Regions from separate parts of the Paenibacillus sp. ov031 genome, predicted to be linked through region 2. Evidence: riboswitches for the same ligand, from Rfam matches in the RefSeq annotation. Region 2 holds a riboswitch; each other region holds the start of a gene.
What was found. Region 2 has a riboswitch for cyclic di-AMP ahead of BUA17_RS00565 (C40 family peptidase). Riboswitches for the same ligand answer to the same signal wherever they lie in the genome.

Region 1 (3,924 bases), on a different contig from region 2:
GTGTAGCCCTGCTGGCTTCAGGCCAAAACTCAACACTCACCGGCACGTTGTCCGGACAGATTGTAATGGAAGGCTTCCTGAACATTCGTATTCCAGCGTGGCTTCGTCGACTGGTTACACGTCTGATCGCTATCATCCCGGCCGTCATCGTAACAGCCATTGCTGGAGAGCACGGAACAGAAGAACTGTTGATTCTTAGCCAGGTTGTGCTGTCTCTGCAGCTACCCTTTGCCGTCATTCCGCTGGTAATGTTTACGAGTGACAAAAAAAGCATGGGGGCTTTTGCCAACAAGCTGTGGCTCAAAATCATCTCCTGGATCATTGCCGGAGTTATCGTTGTCCTGAATGTGTATCTGATTATCCAGACCATTCTGTTGTTCTAGGTTAAACGGAACTACGCGGTATTTTGTCTAAATCAAAAAGGCTGATCAACTCAAGTAACGTACCCCTTGAGACGATCAGCCTTTTATATGTTTGAGCAGCAGCCTAATTATACCGATTAGATCTTAAATACTGCTCTTATTTAGTTGTCTGAATTTTGAGTTACCATTAACAATGGAAGAAGTTCCTCCAGTGATTCAATAGTCCAGTCTGGACGCTCTGCATCCGCAAGCTCCGGCTGGAATCTACCATAACCCTGCAAAATCCGGATCGTGTGCATACCCAGCTTCTTAGCCGGAATAATATCATTATCAATCCTGTCGCCGATCATGACCGCTTCCTCAGGTTTGCATCCCGCCTGTTTCAACGCTACAGCATACAATTCAGGATCAGGCTTGGACACTCCTTCTTCAGCCGAACAGGCCAGCACATCCACATACTTGCGCAAGCCGTAGCTATCCAGCCGATTTTCCGTCCCCGGACTCTGATTGGCAATGATACCAATCTTATAGTGTTGCGACAACGTCTGGAGAACAGCGTCGGCTGACGCAAAGGGGCGCTCAAGCTCTTTGCGGAACTTTAGCTTCTCCTGTATCTGTTCCCGGTGCCCCTCATCGCTGATAAGGGTACGAATAGCCAATTTCATCGGCCATTGCTCGTAATTTCGGTAAGAGGCGGCAAATATATCTCGCACCGTCTGCATCTCCACCTGATAACCGAGCGCACAAGCTTCACGAACGAACTGACCGATAATATCATCTACCGGCTCCCATTCGTCCACGAGCGTATCCCCCACATCAAAGAACAACCATTGTATTCCACGTACATCCGGCACGCCTATTCCTCCTCGTTAGCCACAGGAAATCCATATCCCTATTTCCCAAACCATAAAAAAGAAGACCCACCAACATGCATGAGTCTCCTCAAGTTTCCGTTTATTTATGATTTCAATTATAACAGGCAGCTGACACTGGATCAATCACAGGAATAGTACTAGCCACTAGCCATTCAGTAGAAACCCAACTTCCCCATTCAAGGAATATACAATACGGTCTGCTCCCATTCCCCGATAGATCCCTTTGGGGTGGCTTTGTTCCGTAATGACACACAGGGACTTGGATGTCCAGGAGCGGCAGATCTGCAAATATCGACAGGTCAGGTTTAGGCTATTTTCAAAAATAAAAACATTGCCGACACTACCTTGCGGCAAAAACCATTTCTGAGCAGCAGCTGTGTTCATGCGAATGACATGCTCCACACCGATTCTCCGGAGCCTGCGCTCTTCCCCTGCACTGTTGGTCAGAACGGCAAACGGCATTTTTTTGTACATCAGCAATTTGATAAATTTACGTCCTGCTTCATTTGGAGCAGTCACTAAGATCATCTCTTTATCCATCATTCGTTCCTCCCTTGGCGTGAAAAGACAACAAAAAAGAAGCGTGGGGGACCAAGGCCTCCCGGACGCTTCTTCAATAATCCATAGCAAAAAGACACTATGAACCAGCGTACGGCTTGTTGCCTCTCCCTTTAACGCTTACGAGGTTAGCTGACGGATTCGGGCGCGAGAGTCGCCCTATTTCCGGCTGTCACCGGAAAATTCACCCCATGGATGCCTACTGTCCTAGACAGTTCATCCTGTTGGTTCCCCCGTTTCCCACCCATGAATGAATGGAAACTCAGCGATTAAAACATCGTTCTTTTATAATCATTAATCAGAGCGATATTATCGTTTGTTTCGTTTTTCATGTAAAATTTAATTTAAATTGGAATTACGATATGAATCATACACCCGTGCCATATTGGTGTAAAGTCTGCGCAGATCACCGAATCGACGGATTTTTGCCATTTCACATCAATAATAGCGCTTACAACGTATCCATTCTCTACCCATCTCATCAAAGCTCTCTAATTCTCTCTTTAGCGAAATTCAGGTAGCAAATCAGTCACAGATCATACACGACAGCTTCAAATTAAGTTAAAAAAGCAATATTAATTTTGCATTATTTAATTGTAATCAATATAATAGAAGAAAGAAGAATATGAAATGGAGGCGATTTTCATGTCAGTCTACGACTACAAAGTAAACACCCTTCGCGGTCAGGAAGTTGAAATGTCCAACTATCGTGACAAAGTACTGCTTATCGTGAATACAGCAAGCCAATGCGGCCTCACACCTCAATTCAAAGGTCTGCAAGAGCTTCAGGATAAGTTTAAAGACTCCCCATTCGAAGTTCTTGGTTTTCCAAGCAACCAGTTTGCACAGGAAAAAGGCTCTTCTGATGATATTGCCGAGTTCTGCCAGATGAACTATGGTGTTAGCTTCCCGATGTTTGAGAAGATCGATGTGAATGGTTCAAGCGCTCACCCTCTTTTCCAGCACCTTACCAAAGAAGCGCCAGGCGTACTCGGCTCCAAAGCCATCAAATGGAACTTCACCAAATTCCTTGTGGATCAGAACGGACGTGTTCTGAAACGGTATGCTCCCAAAACAACACCTGATAAAATTGAAGCGGACATCAAAGATTTGCTTAAATAACAAGTAAAGGCCATCCGACCCCAGCAGACAGAATGAGCATGCATTCAGGGGAAACGGGTGACCTTTTTTTGTCTGGCCCATCTGTACTGTAAATAAAACAAAAAAAAGAAGCTTCCCATACGGGAAGCTTCTTCTTTATCGTTCTTATGATGCGGTCGAGAGGACTCGAACCTCCACGGGTATACACCCACTACCCCCTCAAGATAGCGTGTCTGCCATTCCACCACGACCGCATGTCGTAAATAATCGGCAACAAAATTGATTATACCCGGTTCATGTTTAAAAGTAAAGCATTTTTCTAAATATCATTTTAACTGCGCTTTTCCTTCCATAAATCGTATAATCTCGTCATTTTCTCCTACGAAGTGCATATGATTAAATTTAATCCCGTTTGTATACCCGATTAGGCCGATCACTCTACTTTATTTGTATTACCATCCTTCATATCCCTTAGTATAAAGTAACTCATAAAGTTATATAAAATAACACTAAATAGATTTAATATTCAAAAAACAAAGAAACTATTGACAAAAAGCGGATATTTATGTGAATATATATATCATATAATTCGGATTTACAAACATATAGCGAACCAAAAAGGAGTATAAATGTTATTTAACATAACATTTAACGAACCGTAGGAGGCGAAAGATTGTGAACCGTGGGAATAAGCTGCTCGATTATGTCAAACTGCTTGATTCCTCTATCCAGGTCGGAGGGTTCACCCATTCCTTCGGTATGGATGCCCATATCGCTGAAGGTACCATTCGTAGTGTTGAAGATCTCGAATCATTCATGCGCTGTCAATTGCATCCCAGCATCGTGCGTCTGGAAGGTATGGCGATTAAAGGCATATACACCGCCGCAGATCACAAGGACGCATGGCGTACAGCCCTCATCGACAAACTCGTTCATGTCCAGCGCACCCCAGTCAATCTTAGAGAACATGCCTCCATTATGGGCAAACGACTAATTAAGCTAGCTCGCGCACTACACCCCTGGATTGA
Region 2 (3,924 bases):
GGTGTTCCTCTGGTATTTGCCCGTCGCAAAAAAACACTTTTGGCTGACCCCGACGCCTACTGTGAAAGAGTACCTTCTTTTACCAAAGGGATCGTAACAGATATTATGGTGTCCCGCGAATATATTCATGAGAATGACCGTATTTTGTTTATTGACGATATCATTGCGAATGGCGATGCCGCTCGTGGTGTCATCAAAATTATCGAACGTTCGGGAGCGGAACTGGTTGGATTCGGTGTCGTGGTCGAAAAATGTTTTCAGGCCGGAGCGCGCACTATTCGTGAGCAGGGCATCCCGGTTGAAGCGTTGGTGCGCATTCGTTCACTGAACGATGGCACCGTGCAATTTGACGATAACGAATTGTGACTTTTTAAAGGAAAAAGTGCCTATTTTTATAACAATGCCTTTGCATGACCGCTGATTTCATTTATAATGGGGTTATGTTAGGGAGAGGAGGCAACACCATGGGTAACCAACCGGCAACAGAACAATTTTTTATTGATAAGCTGGCGGAATCGAAAGTACATTTTGAGCGTGCCCTGGATTGTAAACATACGGAATTCGATGACCTTTATCCCTATATGATTGAACATCCTCAATTTTTCTGGTACAAACGCTACGTTGCCTGGTCAGAATTGCTGACGATTGTAGGCTTGTGCGAAGAGTTGTCCTTCTCTTGGAAAGAACAATTTACACCGCATCAAGTGGAGTACCTTGAAGAACGTGTGATGTCCGCCAAAGTGCTTGATTTTTGGTTTGAGAAGAACGACAGCAAAGAGCACGCGCAGCGGTAACTTTCAGTCGGGACATACTTTCGAATGACATGACAGTCCAATACAGTCACGTGAGACCTAAATGACTTTTCATTTAGGTCTCTTTTTGTAAATAATTTTTTTGGGAAAGTAGGCGCCATAAATATGATCAGTGATGCACAATTGGATGCACTGCGTTTATCGGGTGAAAAAGTAAGGGTAGTACGGGACGAGATTCAGTCCAATGATGTGACAGGTATTGTAGTGGCTTGGGACGGGGAGCAGGTACTCATTCGCCGTCAGAATCGTCGTGTGGTCAAGCTTGATCGGAATTACCGATATCAATTGTTCAGCGAACCACGCGAGAGCCTGCTCGAAGAATAGGACATGCCTATTTAGGTTCATTTACCATGGATGTTTTGGCATAATTACACCTCTCCGGAGAGAAGATAGGTACAGTGAGAGCTTGTAACATATCAGCCGAGAGGATGTGCGGTAACCATGACACTGATGAATGATAAGGTTCATGCCTATAAAGATCAGATTGGTGAATTAAGCGATGTGCTGCCAGCTGTGGTGAAGTCTTATCATGAGTTCACTGGAGAATGCTTTCAGGCAGGGGCGATTGATGCCAAGACCAAACAGCTGATTGCGCTGGGTATTGGACTGTTTGCGAACAATGAGGTATGTACGTTTTACCATGTGGAAGAGGCACGTGCCAAAGGAGCGACCGATCAGGAGATTATGGAGACGGTTGCTGTGGCTGGAGCGGTAGGTGGAGGCCATGCGCTGTCTCAGGGTGCAATGAGAGTACAGAAGGCTTTACATTAAGTATAGAAGTCTACAGCACACCGGATTTGTAAACAAAAGCCCCAAACAAAGAGGAGGTCCCGGATTCACCCGGAGCCTCCTCTTTGCACTATATCAAATCAAACTTATATTTTGCCCAGCATTTTGTTATACATAAATTGTCCTGTTACCCGGCGTGCTGTTACGTAACGATCATTGAAGTAAGGATTGGATAATTGTGTGATGCTGACACCCTTGCTGCTTGAAGCATGAGCGAACTGTCCGCCCCCGATATATACACCTGTATGTGAAATGCCATTGCCCATCGTATTAAAGAATACCATGTCACCAGTACGCAGATTAGCTTTGGATACCGGAGTTCCGGCCTTAGCTTGTTGCTGGGAAGTGCGTGGTAATTCAATGCTATATTTGTTGAAAATATATCTCATAAATCCAGAGCAATCAAATCCGGCCATTGTTGTGCCGCCCCATTTGTAAGGTATGCCTGTCATGTTGTTAACGACGGTGTTGATACTGCTTGCCTCTGTGCTTGCTGCACCGGATGTAAATAGAACTGCTGCTCCAAAAATGGAGATGATAAGCTTTTTCAAAATTTTTGTTCTCCCTTCGATGCCTACGGAGTTAGCTAAGGGTTCGGTAGAAGGTTCCCTATATTTCCTATGTATAAGAATAATTCACCCAAAATGGTTCCCCCGTTTTCAAACATGAAACTCGGCAAATGAATAATTAAGTTTTTGTAACCTTTTGAAACTATATTGCATAAATGCGAAAATGTCAAACCGATTTTGAACACTTCTTATCATCTCAATGTTAACGGAATTATCGCTATTTATGTAGAAATAACTCGAATATTGGGTTTTAATAGATGACAAAAAAGTAACTACTGTTTCAAATGGAGAAAAATTGGATGATTTATTGGCTTTCTCACATTTCGATTAGACGATACCTATAGGTTAAGATAAAGAATTTGTTACATATTGTTGCAATTATTGACAAAATTTATTGTTTTGCATAGAATTCTTTTTGTATAATCCACTTATTGGATGAAAAGAAATAGTTTGAGTTTAAAAACAAATATAAGGAGGGGAGACGCTCAAGGAAAACAGTTTGCAGAAAATGAATTGGGGAGTGTTCTAAACGATGTTGAAGGCACAAGCAAGGTTTGCATCTTTGGTAATGGCATGTACAATGATTTTCTCTGTTGTCGGAATGGTATTTCAGCCTGCTGCTAAGGTATCTGCTGCAGACGCATCTGGAACGACAGCAAGTATCTCAGATATTTTGAAGAATCAACGTCCTGACGGGGGATGGAAGAAGGATTACAAAAAACAAGTGGTGAGTGGGCCAAATCTACAATTGATAATAAAGCTACATACTCAGAAATTAGAAGATTAGCCAAGGAATTTAAAAAGACAAATGATCCGCGATATTCGGCTGCTGCCATCAAAGGAATCAACTTTTTGTTAAATATGCAGTACTCCAATGGAGGATGGCCACAAGTATACCAGAGCTCAGGCTATCACAAACACATTACCTTCAACGACGATGCCATGATTAATGTCATGTACATGCTGGATGAAGTAGGTGCACGTAAAGGTGATTTCTCATTCATCGACAGCTCTCTTGCGGATCGCAGTAAAAAATCAGTTGCCAAAGGTGTAGATGCTATTCTCAATACACAGGTTGTAGCAAATGGTAAACTGACTGCATGGGGACAGCAGCATGATTCCAGCTCCCTAAAACCTGCAGGAGCAAGGATTTATGAAGTGCCTTCTCTAAGTGCTGGAGAGAGCAGTACGATTGTAAAGTTTTTGAAAACAAGACCGTCGAACTCGAAAATTAAGGCTTCCATTCAAGCGGCAGAAGCCTGGTTCAACAACGTGAAAATTACAGGATACAAGTATGTCAGAGAAAACGGAGATAGCAAACTCGTAGCTGATTCAGGTGCATCGCCAATTTGGGCACGTTTTTACGAAATTGGAACGGATAAACCGATCTTCGTAGGACGTGATGGGGTTGTGAAATACAAACTCAGCGATATCGATAAGGAAAGAAGAGGCGGGTATGCCTGGTATGGCAACTGGCCTTCAAAGATATAATTTATAAAAAGCTTTATCATTGAGGCGAAATTATATTTTTTTTGTTGACACTAATTACCTGCACATGATATATTATCTCTTGTCGCCGCGATATAATTTCTCGGAGATAAGACATACGCGGTCGTGGCGGAATTGGCAGACGCGCACGGTTCAGGTCCGTGTGGGCTAACCCCCGTGGAGGTTCGAGTCCTCTCGACCGCATCATATGTAACACGAAAAAGGTTCCGAGAATGGCATTGCTGCCACTCTCGGGACCTTTTTTA
Region 3 (3,924 bases), on a different contig from region 2:
AAGCCCTAGTTATTAGCGTGGACCTTCATAGACCATACAGTAAAAAGGTTTCAAACCACCCGGTGTCTGTCGTTCGTATGTATCCTGCGTAACAAATCCGGCTTTGAGATAGACACGAATAGCCCGGTCATTCCAGGTCAGAACTTCCAGATCAATTTCGTTTGCAGGGTTCCGGCGAATGGCTTCCTGCACAATGGCCGAGACAAAAGCCGTTCCTTGACCATGACCACATCGATCGGGGTGCATGCCAAGTCCGATGCGGGTTACACCTTCAAGCGGGAAGTATTGAGCAAAACCGCAAATCTGCTGATCCTCTCCCAGCACCACCGCATATTGTTCTTTCCGTAGCTGGGGATCGCCGAATTCCACTTCAAGTGCTTTCATCTGCTCCCAGGGCAGCCAGCTATAAATATTATAAGGCGGGTCATACTGCCAATCGCAGATTAGTTCCGCGTGTTCTTCTTGCATGGGCACAACGTGAAACGTCACAGGGGCTTCATCCATACAACTGCACGCTCCTCTCATTGTGAACAAGCTATAATGATTTTGATTTGTCCATATACATATGTCATTCCATATCTAAGCTTGTTTCCACTCTACAAAAGAGGCGTTCATTTGGCAAGTCCTCGTTTTTCAAAAAAAGTGAAACAAAAGTTCCGGTAATTTCGTTTATATTATAGTGGGATGGGTAAAAACATTATAAGAGCACGGACGAAGCAATGAAAAATAACTTTAAAAAAAGTTAAAGTTAGGTTTGGTAGCTATCCCGAACGCATTAAAGGAAACGAAGCACAAAAAAACCGCCGGATACATTCCTGCGGAGAATGTACCAGACGGTTCTATTATGCTTCGTTACAGTAGTGTTATTGTTACAGCATGACGTTGCTCAGCTTGTCCCTAGTCGATGGCCAATGTCTCATATGCGTCCGTGCTCATAATGCGTTTAGCGCCAACATAGCGGTTAGCCCAGTAGCTTTCGCTTAATGCGCTGATTGTAACTCCTTTAGAAGAAGAGGAGTGTGCAAACTTTCCATCCCCTACAAAGATCCCTACGTGCGAGACCCCTTTGCCCGTTGTATTGAAGAATACCAGATCACCTGGTCTCATTTCCATCCGGGATACCGAATCACCCATGTCGAATTGTGAACTCGATTGGCGAGCCAGATCAATGCCCAGCTTGTCGAATACATAACTTGTGAATCCAGAGCAGTCAAAGCCGTTAAGCGTTGTTCCTCCGCTTTTGTATGTAGTCCCCATTGCTGAATCAATAACTTGGTCCATTTTCGAATCTGCGAATGCGCTGCCTGCTCCAAGCGATAATGCGAATGTGAGGCTGAGTACAGCTGCGGTTAATTTCTTCTTAAACAAGAGATATACCCCTTCCAATGCCTGCGAGGTTAGCTTAAGGATTCGGTTGAAGGTCCCCTATGATCCCTCTGTTGCAAGATCAATTCACCCATAACTGGTTCCCCCGCTTCCCAGGTGCTAGGAATTTGGCTATGCTAGTTATGCACCTGCGAAATCAAGAAATGACGATTAAATTTTAAGTAGTTACAAATATGAAGGTAAAGATTACAAAGTTGTTACTAAAAACTCACTGCGATTATTGTAACAGAGGTATATCACTTTGGCAACGTTTAACAACAAAATTAACAAAAAAAACCTCGACCTTTGACGGGGAAAGGTCGAGGTTTGCTTGTTTAACGGCATTTGAAGAATACAACTTTACATAGAGATGGTAACCGTTTTTAACCGTTTAATTTAATCTTTGACCGAGTTGGACTGCCATAGGCGGAAATGGGCACATATTTTCCACAGGCTCAGCAAGCACCGGGCAAGTGGATACGTTTGTTGTAGTATAAGACCAGTTAAGCCGGTTAGTAACCATGAAGCTGAAGTAAAGGCACCAAAGACCAACAGATGAAGGCCGCCCAGCAGGACAGCAATGCCGATTAGAGTGATGACTTGGCGTAGTGCAATCCATATAGCTTGAAACGTACCACGTGCTCCGCCTTCCCCATCGGGAGCTGAGATACCAAACTGCATGTACAGTAGGACATGATGGATAACCCACCCGTATACAATCCAACCAGCAACATAGGGAATACCAGGCAAGAGCAGATGGAGGGAATGAAAACCTTCCATAAAGATGGAATAGAGCCTTGGTGCGAGCCAATAAGCGGGTAGCAGCAGTAATATAGTCCGAATGGTGTGGAGCAACAGCATCGGTTTCCATAAATTTTTGATACCGCGAATGAATGGAATGCGCTCTTCCGAATGGTTATAATGCTGGAGCGAGTAGAGCAGCCCTGCCTGAATGAGTGGGCTAATCATCATCCGTATCAGCAGCATAGCCCCTAAAATCCATAAATAGCGGTGAACCTCCGGATTCGTTGTCAGACCGAGTTGGCTCTCCATTTTAAATAAAATCGTACTGAGTTCCCCTGTATCAGGGTCAGGATAACGCAGGAGCAGCGGAACCACAGCTGACTGCACCATTCGATAAAGAAAGTATCCCCATACTAATTGATAGAGAAATAAGAGTGCCGCAATGAACATATGCTGACGGACGAGAAACCAGCCTTCACGTATTTTCGCTTTCACTGTATCCACCTCACCATGACAGACTTCCGAATATGGCTTCTATAATTTTGGTTGCGCTCATGCTCCAGCGGGATTTAGTTGGCTCATCCAGTCCGGCATTCAGAAAATTGTTCATATGATGGTTCTCCAGCACAATCGTGTACAGCGGATCAGTCATAGCCCAGGAAACAGGGGAAGTATAGGTCAGTTTGTAGGTAATGCGCTCCTCGCTACCATCCCATTCTTTCGTCATGGTTTTCCCATCTTCGAACATAATTCGAACAGGCACCTTCTTATATTCACTGCCTTTTTTCTGCACTGTAATGGACGACTCGTACAACGTTTGACCGCCTTTCAGGATAGGATTGATTGCGATCTTCTCCACTGCAAAGTCAGCCATGCCGTCTCCGTATACATACTGATTAAAATAATCGGTCCAGGATGTACGCGTCACTTGCTCCACGACCTTTTGAAAATCAGACGAAGTAGGGTGTTTGAAGCGGTATTTATTCACATAGGTCGAGAGAATACGCTCCATCGTTTTAGCACCAACCTGTTGTTCTATTCCAAGTAATACAAGCTTGCCTCGTGTGTATACGTTTGCTGCATATTGATTCTGGGAATCAAACTTCCAGGAGTCCTGTGTCAGTGAAGCTGGAGAAGTAATGAGACCAGCTTGTACGGGCAGATTCGGGATAAGTCCGTATTCCTGTTCCATTACTTTGTCTTCTGCATAGGAGGTGAATCCTTCGTCCAGCCAAGCCTCTTCAAATTCATTACTCGCGACCATGCCGTAAAAATACTGATGCCCAATCTCGTGCACAACCGTGCGTTCCAGATCGTAACCAGGAGCAGAATCATCTGCACCGAAGGCGGTGACCAAGGTAGGGTATTCCATTCCCCCTGCGCCATTCCCTGATTTGGGCGGGACAACGATGGACAGTGTGGAATACGGATAAGGGCCAAACCACTTGCTATAATTGGATAGCGCTGCTTTGGCGGCGTAGAAATAACGTTCCTTCAGATCCTCATGAGCAGGGTCGAGATACAGCTTGATTCGAACGCCTGGCACATTGGGAGCAGAGAAGGGTTCTTCTGCATAAACAAAATCAGGAGAGGCTGACCAGGCAAAATCATGCACATCATCGGCATAGAACTGATATACTTTTTCGCCGTTCTTCACAACCGCTTGCTGGGTTGGGAATCCAGTAGCAGCTACTTTGTATGTTTCCGGTACCCGAATACGCACACTATAGATACCGAAATCGGCGTAAAACTCTGAATTACCGTGATACTGATGCAGATTCCAGCCTTCGGTCGTTTGACCTCGTGTGCCTACTG
Region 4 (3,924 bases), 2.0 Mb from region 2:
TCCATCATCTCGGTTATTGGTATGGTGGACATTATGTACCAGGCAAGTGTAGTTAAAAACATTACGTACCAAGGAATGAATCCATTCCTGATTGCAGCGGCCATTTACTTTGTGCTGACGTTCATTTTGTCCAAGCTGCTGGGTCGACTGGAAAGGAAGTTGAGTGCAAGTGATAGACGTTAGACAATTACACAAATCATATGGAAATAACGATGTGCTCAAGGGCATTAACGTAACAATTGGTAAAGGCGAGGTTGTCGTGGTCATCGGTCCGTCCGGATCGGGGAAAAGTACCTTTTTGCGCTGTCTTAACTTATTGGAGCAGCCTACTTCCGGTGAGATTGACTTTGAGGGAGTTTCGATTACTGACCCTAAACACAACATTAATGCAACTCGTGAAAAAATGGGGATGGTATTCCAGCATTTCAATCTGTTCCCGCACAAAACGGTGCAGCAGAACATTACGATTGCTCCCATTAAAGTGAAAAAACAATCTGCACAGGAAGCGGAACAAATCTGCGCAGATTTGCTGAAGACGGTTGGCCTGTCTGACAAAAAAGACGCTTATCCTAATCAGCTGTCCGGAGGACAGAAACAACGGATAGCTATTGCAAGAGCGCTTGCGATGCAGCCGCATGTCATGCTGTTTGACGAGCCTACTTCAGCACTGGACCCTGAAATGGTCGGTGAAGTACTGGATGTCATGAAGCGGCTTGCAGAGGGCGGCATGACCATGGTTATTGTAACGCATGAGATGGGCTTCGCACGCGAAGTAGGGGACCGCATCCTGTTTATGGATGGTGGGGTTATTGTAGAAGAAGGAACACCTGCTGAAGTGTTTGGTGAGCCTAAGCATGCACGTACACGTGACTTCCTTGCTAAAGTGCTCTAATACATCCAAGTCATCATTAGGATGAATTGGATGAAAATGCAAAATATATACTGTGGATGAGAATTCTTATTCCCTCATAGATCCCTGTCGGCGACCTGTCGGCAGGGATTGTTTTGTTGCGTGTGAATACGCACGGAATTACATAAAAAGTAACGTTTCTGTCATCAACGATATAAGCTCAAATAGACATATTTTTGAAAAAGTCGCTTGAATTCAGCAAAAATATTGAAGTGAATTAGCCAGATGGTAACATTTACTACGACTCTTGGTTACAAAGTTGTGATATATTTGTTCCTGCCGAAACTTCCGGAGTTGGGAGTGTGGGGGATGTAACGATGCAGAGTGTGCTTGGGGAAGAATCATTTGCACACGGCTTGGGGTGAATTAGGGCTACATAAATTATTAATGTAATTGAACCTATAGGGTGGTTTCCTCCATCCGAATCCGACAACTAACTTCGCAGGCATAATGAGGGAGGAAGACCATGATTAACAAGAAACGTATAGCCAAAACAGCAACAGCTTTGCTGACAGCAGCAATGCTCATTCAGGCCGTTCCGGCTCATGCTGATTCAGTTCATGTGGCCAAAGAGGGGGATACCTTCTACACCTTATCCAAACAATATGGAGTTGGACTTAACGCTCTTATTAAAGCTAACAATGACATTTCAGCTTACAACATTTATGGTGGTTTGAAAATTACGATCCCTGGTAAAACAACGAACACAGCTTCTGCTGCAGCAGCTAAAACGGAGGCCAAAACGGTAACTGCCGCAAGCCTTGACGTTAATGCAGATAGTAAAGTTGTACAAGCCTGGGGTAAAACGTTTGATTACAGCAAAGCTGTCGACGTCAAAGCAACAGCATACTCCGCAGACGCTTCCGAAAATGGAGGATGGGGTGCCGTGGATTACTTCGGTAATCCGCTTGAATTGGGTACCATTGCAGTAGACCCAAGTATCATTCCATTGGGTACAAAGGTACTGGTGACAGGTCATACACATCCAGGACTGCCAAAACAGGCATTTGTAGCAACGGCTCGTGATGTGGGTAGTGCCATTAAAGGTCACAAGATCGATATCTTTATTCCTGGCAGCAAGCAATCCGTGAGCACATTTGGTATTCAGGATGTTGAACTTTACATTTTGAAATAAAATCAAAGCGTAGCTGCACATCATCATATGTGACTCCAACTAAATCTAAATTAAACAATAAAGGGTGTTCTTCCATCACAATAATGTGAATGAAGGACACCCTTTTGAATATCCGACTGCCGTAATCTAAACCTATTTACCCTTTGGCAGTTCCAGCATTTCGTCCAAAGTCACCAGCTCGTACCCGCGGTTTCGCAATTCCTCGATAACTTCAGGCAACGCCTCGATGGTACCACTCAGCTTCGATCCGACACCGCCTCCTGCATGTTGCAGAACAATGGAACCTGGTTTAACGGCCGACAGGATGTTTTGTTTGACTTCCTCTTTGGAGAGGCCCTTCCAGTCCAGGGAATCGACATTCCAGTTCACAATGCTGTAATGTTGTTTGGCTGCCCATTGCAGCTGTTGCTCATTAATGTCGCCATAAGGTGGACGAATCATTTTGGGCGTGTACCCCGCCAGATTCCGAATAATATCCCCGGTATGTAAGATTTGTTTGCGAAATGCATTCATGGACAGCTTACTGAACTCCGGGTGATTGTAGCTGTGATTGCCAACAATATGCCCTTCCTTTACCATGCGTTTCACTAAATCCGGATGTTTCTCAGCGCGATGTCCCACAATGAAAAACGTAGCCCGCACCTTGTATTTTTTTAGAATATCCAACACCTGCGGGGTGAACCGTGGATCAGGTACGTCATCAAAAGTCAGTGCGACCTTTTTTGTCGAGGGGCCATTGGTTTTGAACGTATCCGCATATTTCTGTCTGAGCTGTCCCAGAGTCAACTGTTCTTCTTCGGAAGAATCAGACTTCGAAGCAGGTTCGGTTTGCGGGCTTGAAGAAGCCCATAACTGAGCAGGAGCGTAACTTCCTCCCAGAAGAATGACCATGATGGATAACATTATGAGGCGTATACGCATGTTAGTGCCTCCTTTTCCCAAATTGCGTTCTCTTTGGTATGCCCGGGGCCATCCGTATTTATGCATAATGTGAGATGTTTCATTGCTGATTTATTAAATCGGAGCCATAATTCCACCATATATAAATAGAAAAGGACAGGTGGATCAGGATGAGTACATACGACTTAAATTCCGTTCGTTTACAGGTGATTGAGGCAGGGGAAGACAAGGTGTTTATGGTAACTGGAGGCAGATCACATATTGGAGCAGTAGCGACATTTTATCCAGACCGTGAGCGGGTAAGCGGGGCTACGATGCATATTCCGGGGCATAAAGAGCAAGAGCTGTGTGAAAGGCTCGCACGTAAGGCTGCCCTACATTTAAAAGTAACCGTGACCGTGATTATGGGGATTCACTTTGATGCAATTACGCGCATGCAGATTGATGAGATTGTGCAGACTGCAGAGAAGCTGCTTGATGAAGAGCTGTGCCAAACTAGTCAACTGATTCAATAGTTCGATGTACGCTAAGTAGGCTAAAATCGTTTTTTATGATTTTTTTTGTTAAAATTGAAACGAGTAGAACATTGCCACGTATGTATGTTTATATACAAGGATGAACTATCGACTAGGAGGAATACCATAATGTCCATTTTCAAACGATTGCGCGATTTAACGATGTCTAACATTAACTCTATTATTGACAAGGCAGAAGATCCGATCAAGATGACGGATCAATATATCCGAGATATGCAAGAAGATCTGGAGGACGCGGAGAAAGCTGTTGCTGCACAGATTGCCATTGAGAAGAAATTCAAGCAGCTGTTCGAAGAACAGGAAGCTCTCGTGAAGAAACGTGAGGAGCAAGCACATACAGCAGCGCGTGCACAGAATATGGATTTGGCTCGTCGGGCACTGGAAGAGAAAAAAGTGGCTGAAGAGAAGATGGCTGAATACAAAACAAGCTATGATCAAAACAA

Region 1: it holds a riboswitch for cyclic di-AMP, as region 2 does, so the genes downstream of both, BUA17_RS16420 (HAD family hydrolase) here and BUA17_RS00565 (C40 family peptidase) in region 2, are expected to answer to the same signal.
Region 3: it holds a riboswitch for cyclic di-AMP, as region 2 does, so the genes downstream of both, BUA17_RS30105 (C40 family peptidase) here and BUA17_RS00565 (C40 family peptidase) in region 2, are expected to answer to the same signal.
Region 4: it holds a riboswitch for cyclic di-AMP, as region 2 does, so the genes downstream of both, BUA17_RS08865 (3D domain-containing protein) here and BUA17_RS00565 (C40 family peptidase) in region 2, are expected to answer to the same signal.

Annotation. Positions count from the first base shown of each region.
Region 1 is NZ_FRDO01000003.1:548,814-552,737, forward strand. It holds gene BUA17_RS16410 (Nramp family divalent metal transporter) at 1-383, shown strand, start outside; gene BUA17_RS16415 (HAD family hydrolase) at 524-1,216, opposite strand; gene BUA17_RS16420 (HAD family hydrolase) at 1,382-1,780, opposite strand; cyclic di-AMP (ydaO/yuaA leader) riboswitch at 1,898-2,073, opposite strand; gene BUA17_RS16425 (glutathione peroxidase) at 2,441-2,917, shown strand; tRNA gene BUA17_RS16435 (tRNA-Leu) at 3,068-3,150, opposite strand; gene BUA17_RS16440 (urease accessory protein UreF) at 3,572-3,924, shown strand, end outside.
Region 2 is NZ_FRDO01000001.1:110,317-114,240, forward strand. It holds gene BUA17_RS00545 (xanthine phosphoribosyltransferase) at 1-366, shown strand, start outside; gene BUA17_RS00550 (hypothetical protein) at 465-794, shown strand; gene BUA17_RS00555 (hypothetical protein) at 918-1,136, shown strand; gene BUA17_RS00560 (carboxymuconolactone decarboxylase family protein) at 1,254-1,583, shown strand; gene BUA17_RS00565 (C40 family peptidase) at 1,688-2,152, opposite strand; cyclic di-AMP (ydaO/yuaA leader) riboswitch at 2,158-2,289, opposite strand; gene BUA17_RS31495 (hypothetical protein) at 2,703-2,957, shown strand; gene pelA (pectate lyase) at 2,870-3,661, shown strand; tRNA gene BUA17_RS00575 (tRNA-Leu) at 3,779-3,862, shown strand.
Region 3 is NZ_FRDO01000014.1:27,974-31,897, reverse strand. It holds gene BUA17_RS30110 (GNAT family N-acetyltransferase) at 13-504, opposite strand; gene BUA17_RS30105 (C40 family peptidase) at 898-1,368, opposite strand; cyclic di-AMP (ydaO/yuaA leader) riboswitch at 1,372-1,509, opposite strand; gene BUA17_RS30100 (hypothetical protein) at 1,762-2,604, opposite strand; gene BUA17_RS30095 (M1 family metallopeptidase) at 2,615-3,924, opposite strand, start outside.
Region 4 is NZ_FRDO01000001.1:2,090,469-2,094,392, reverse strand. It holds gene BUA17_RS08875 (ABC transporter substrate-binding protein/permease) at 1-183, shown strand, start outside; gene BUA17_RS08870 (amino acid ABC transporter ATP-binding protein) at 170-892, shown strand; cyclic di-AMP (ydaO/yuaA leader) riboswitch at 1,178-1,374, shown strand; gene BUA17_RS08865 (3D domain-containing protein) at 1,377-2,045, shown strand; gene BUA17_RS08860 (polysaccharide deacetylase family protein) at 2,178-2,966, opposite strand; gene BUA17_RS08855 (prenylated flavin chaperone LpdD) at 3,116-3,460, shown strand; gene BUA17_RS08850 (PspA/IM30 family protein) at 3,590-3,924, shown strand, end outside.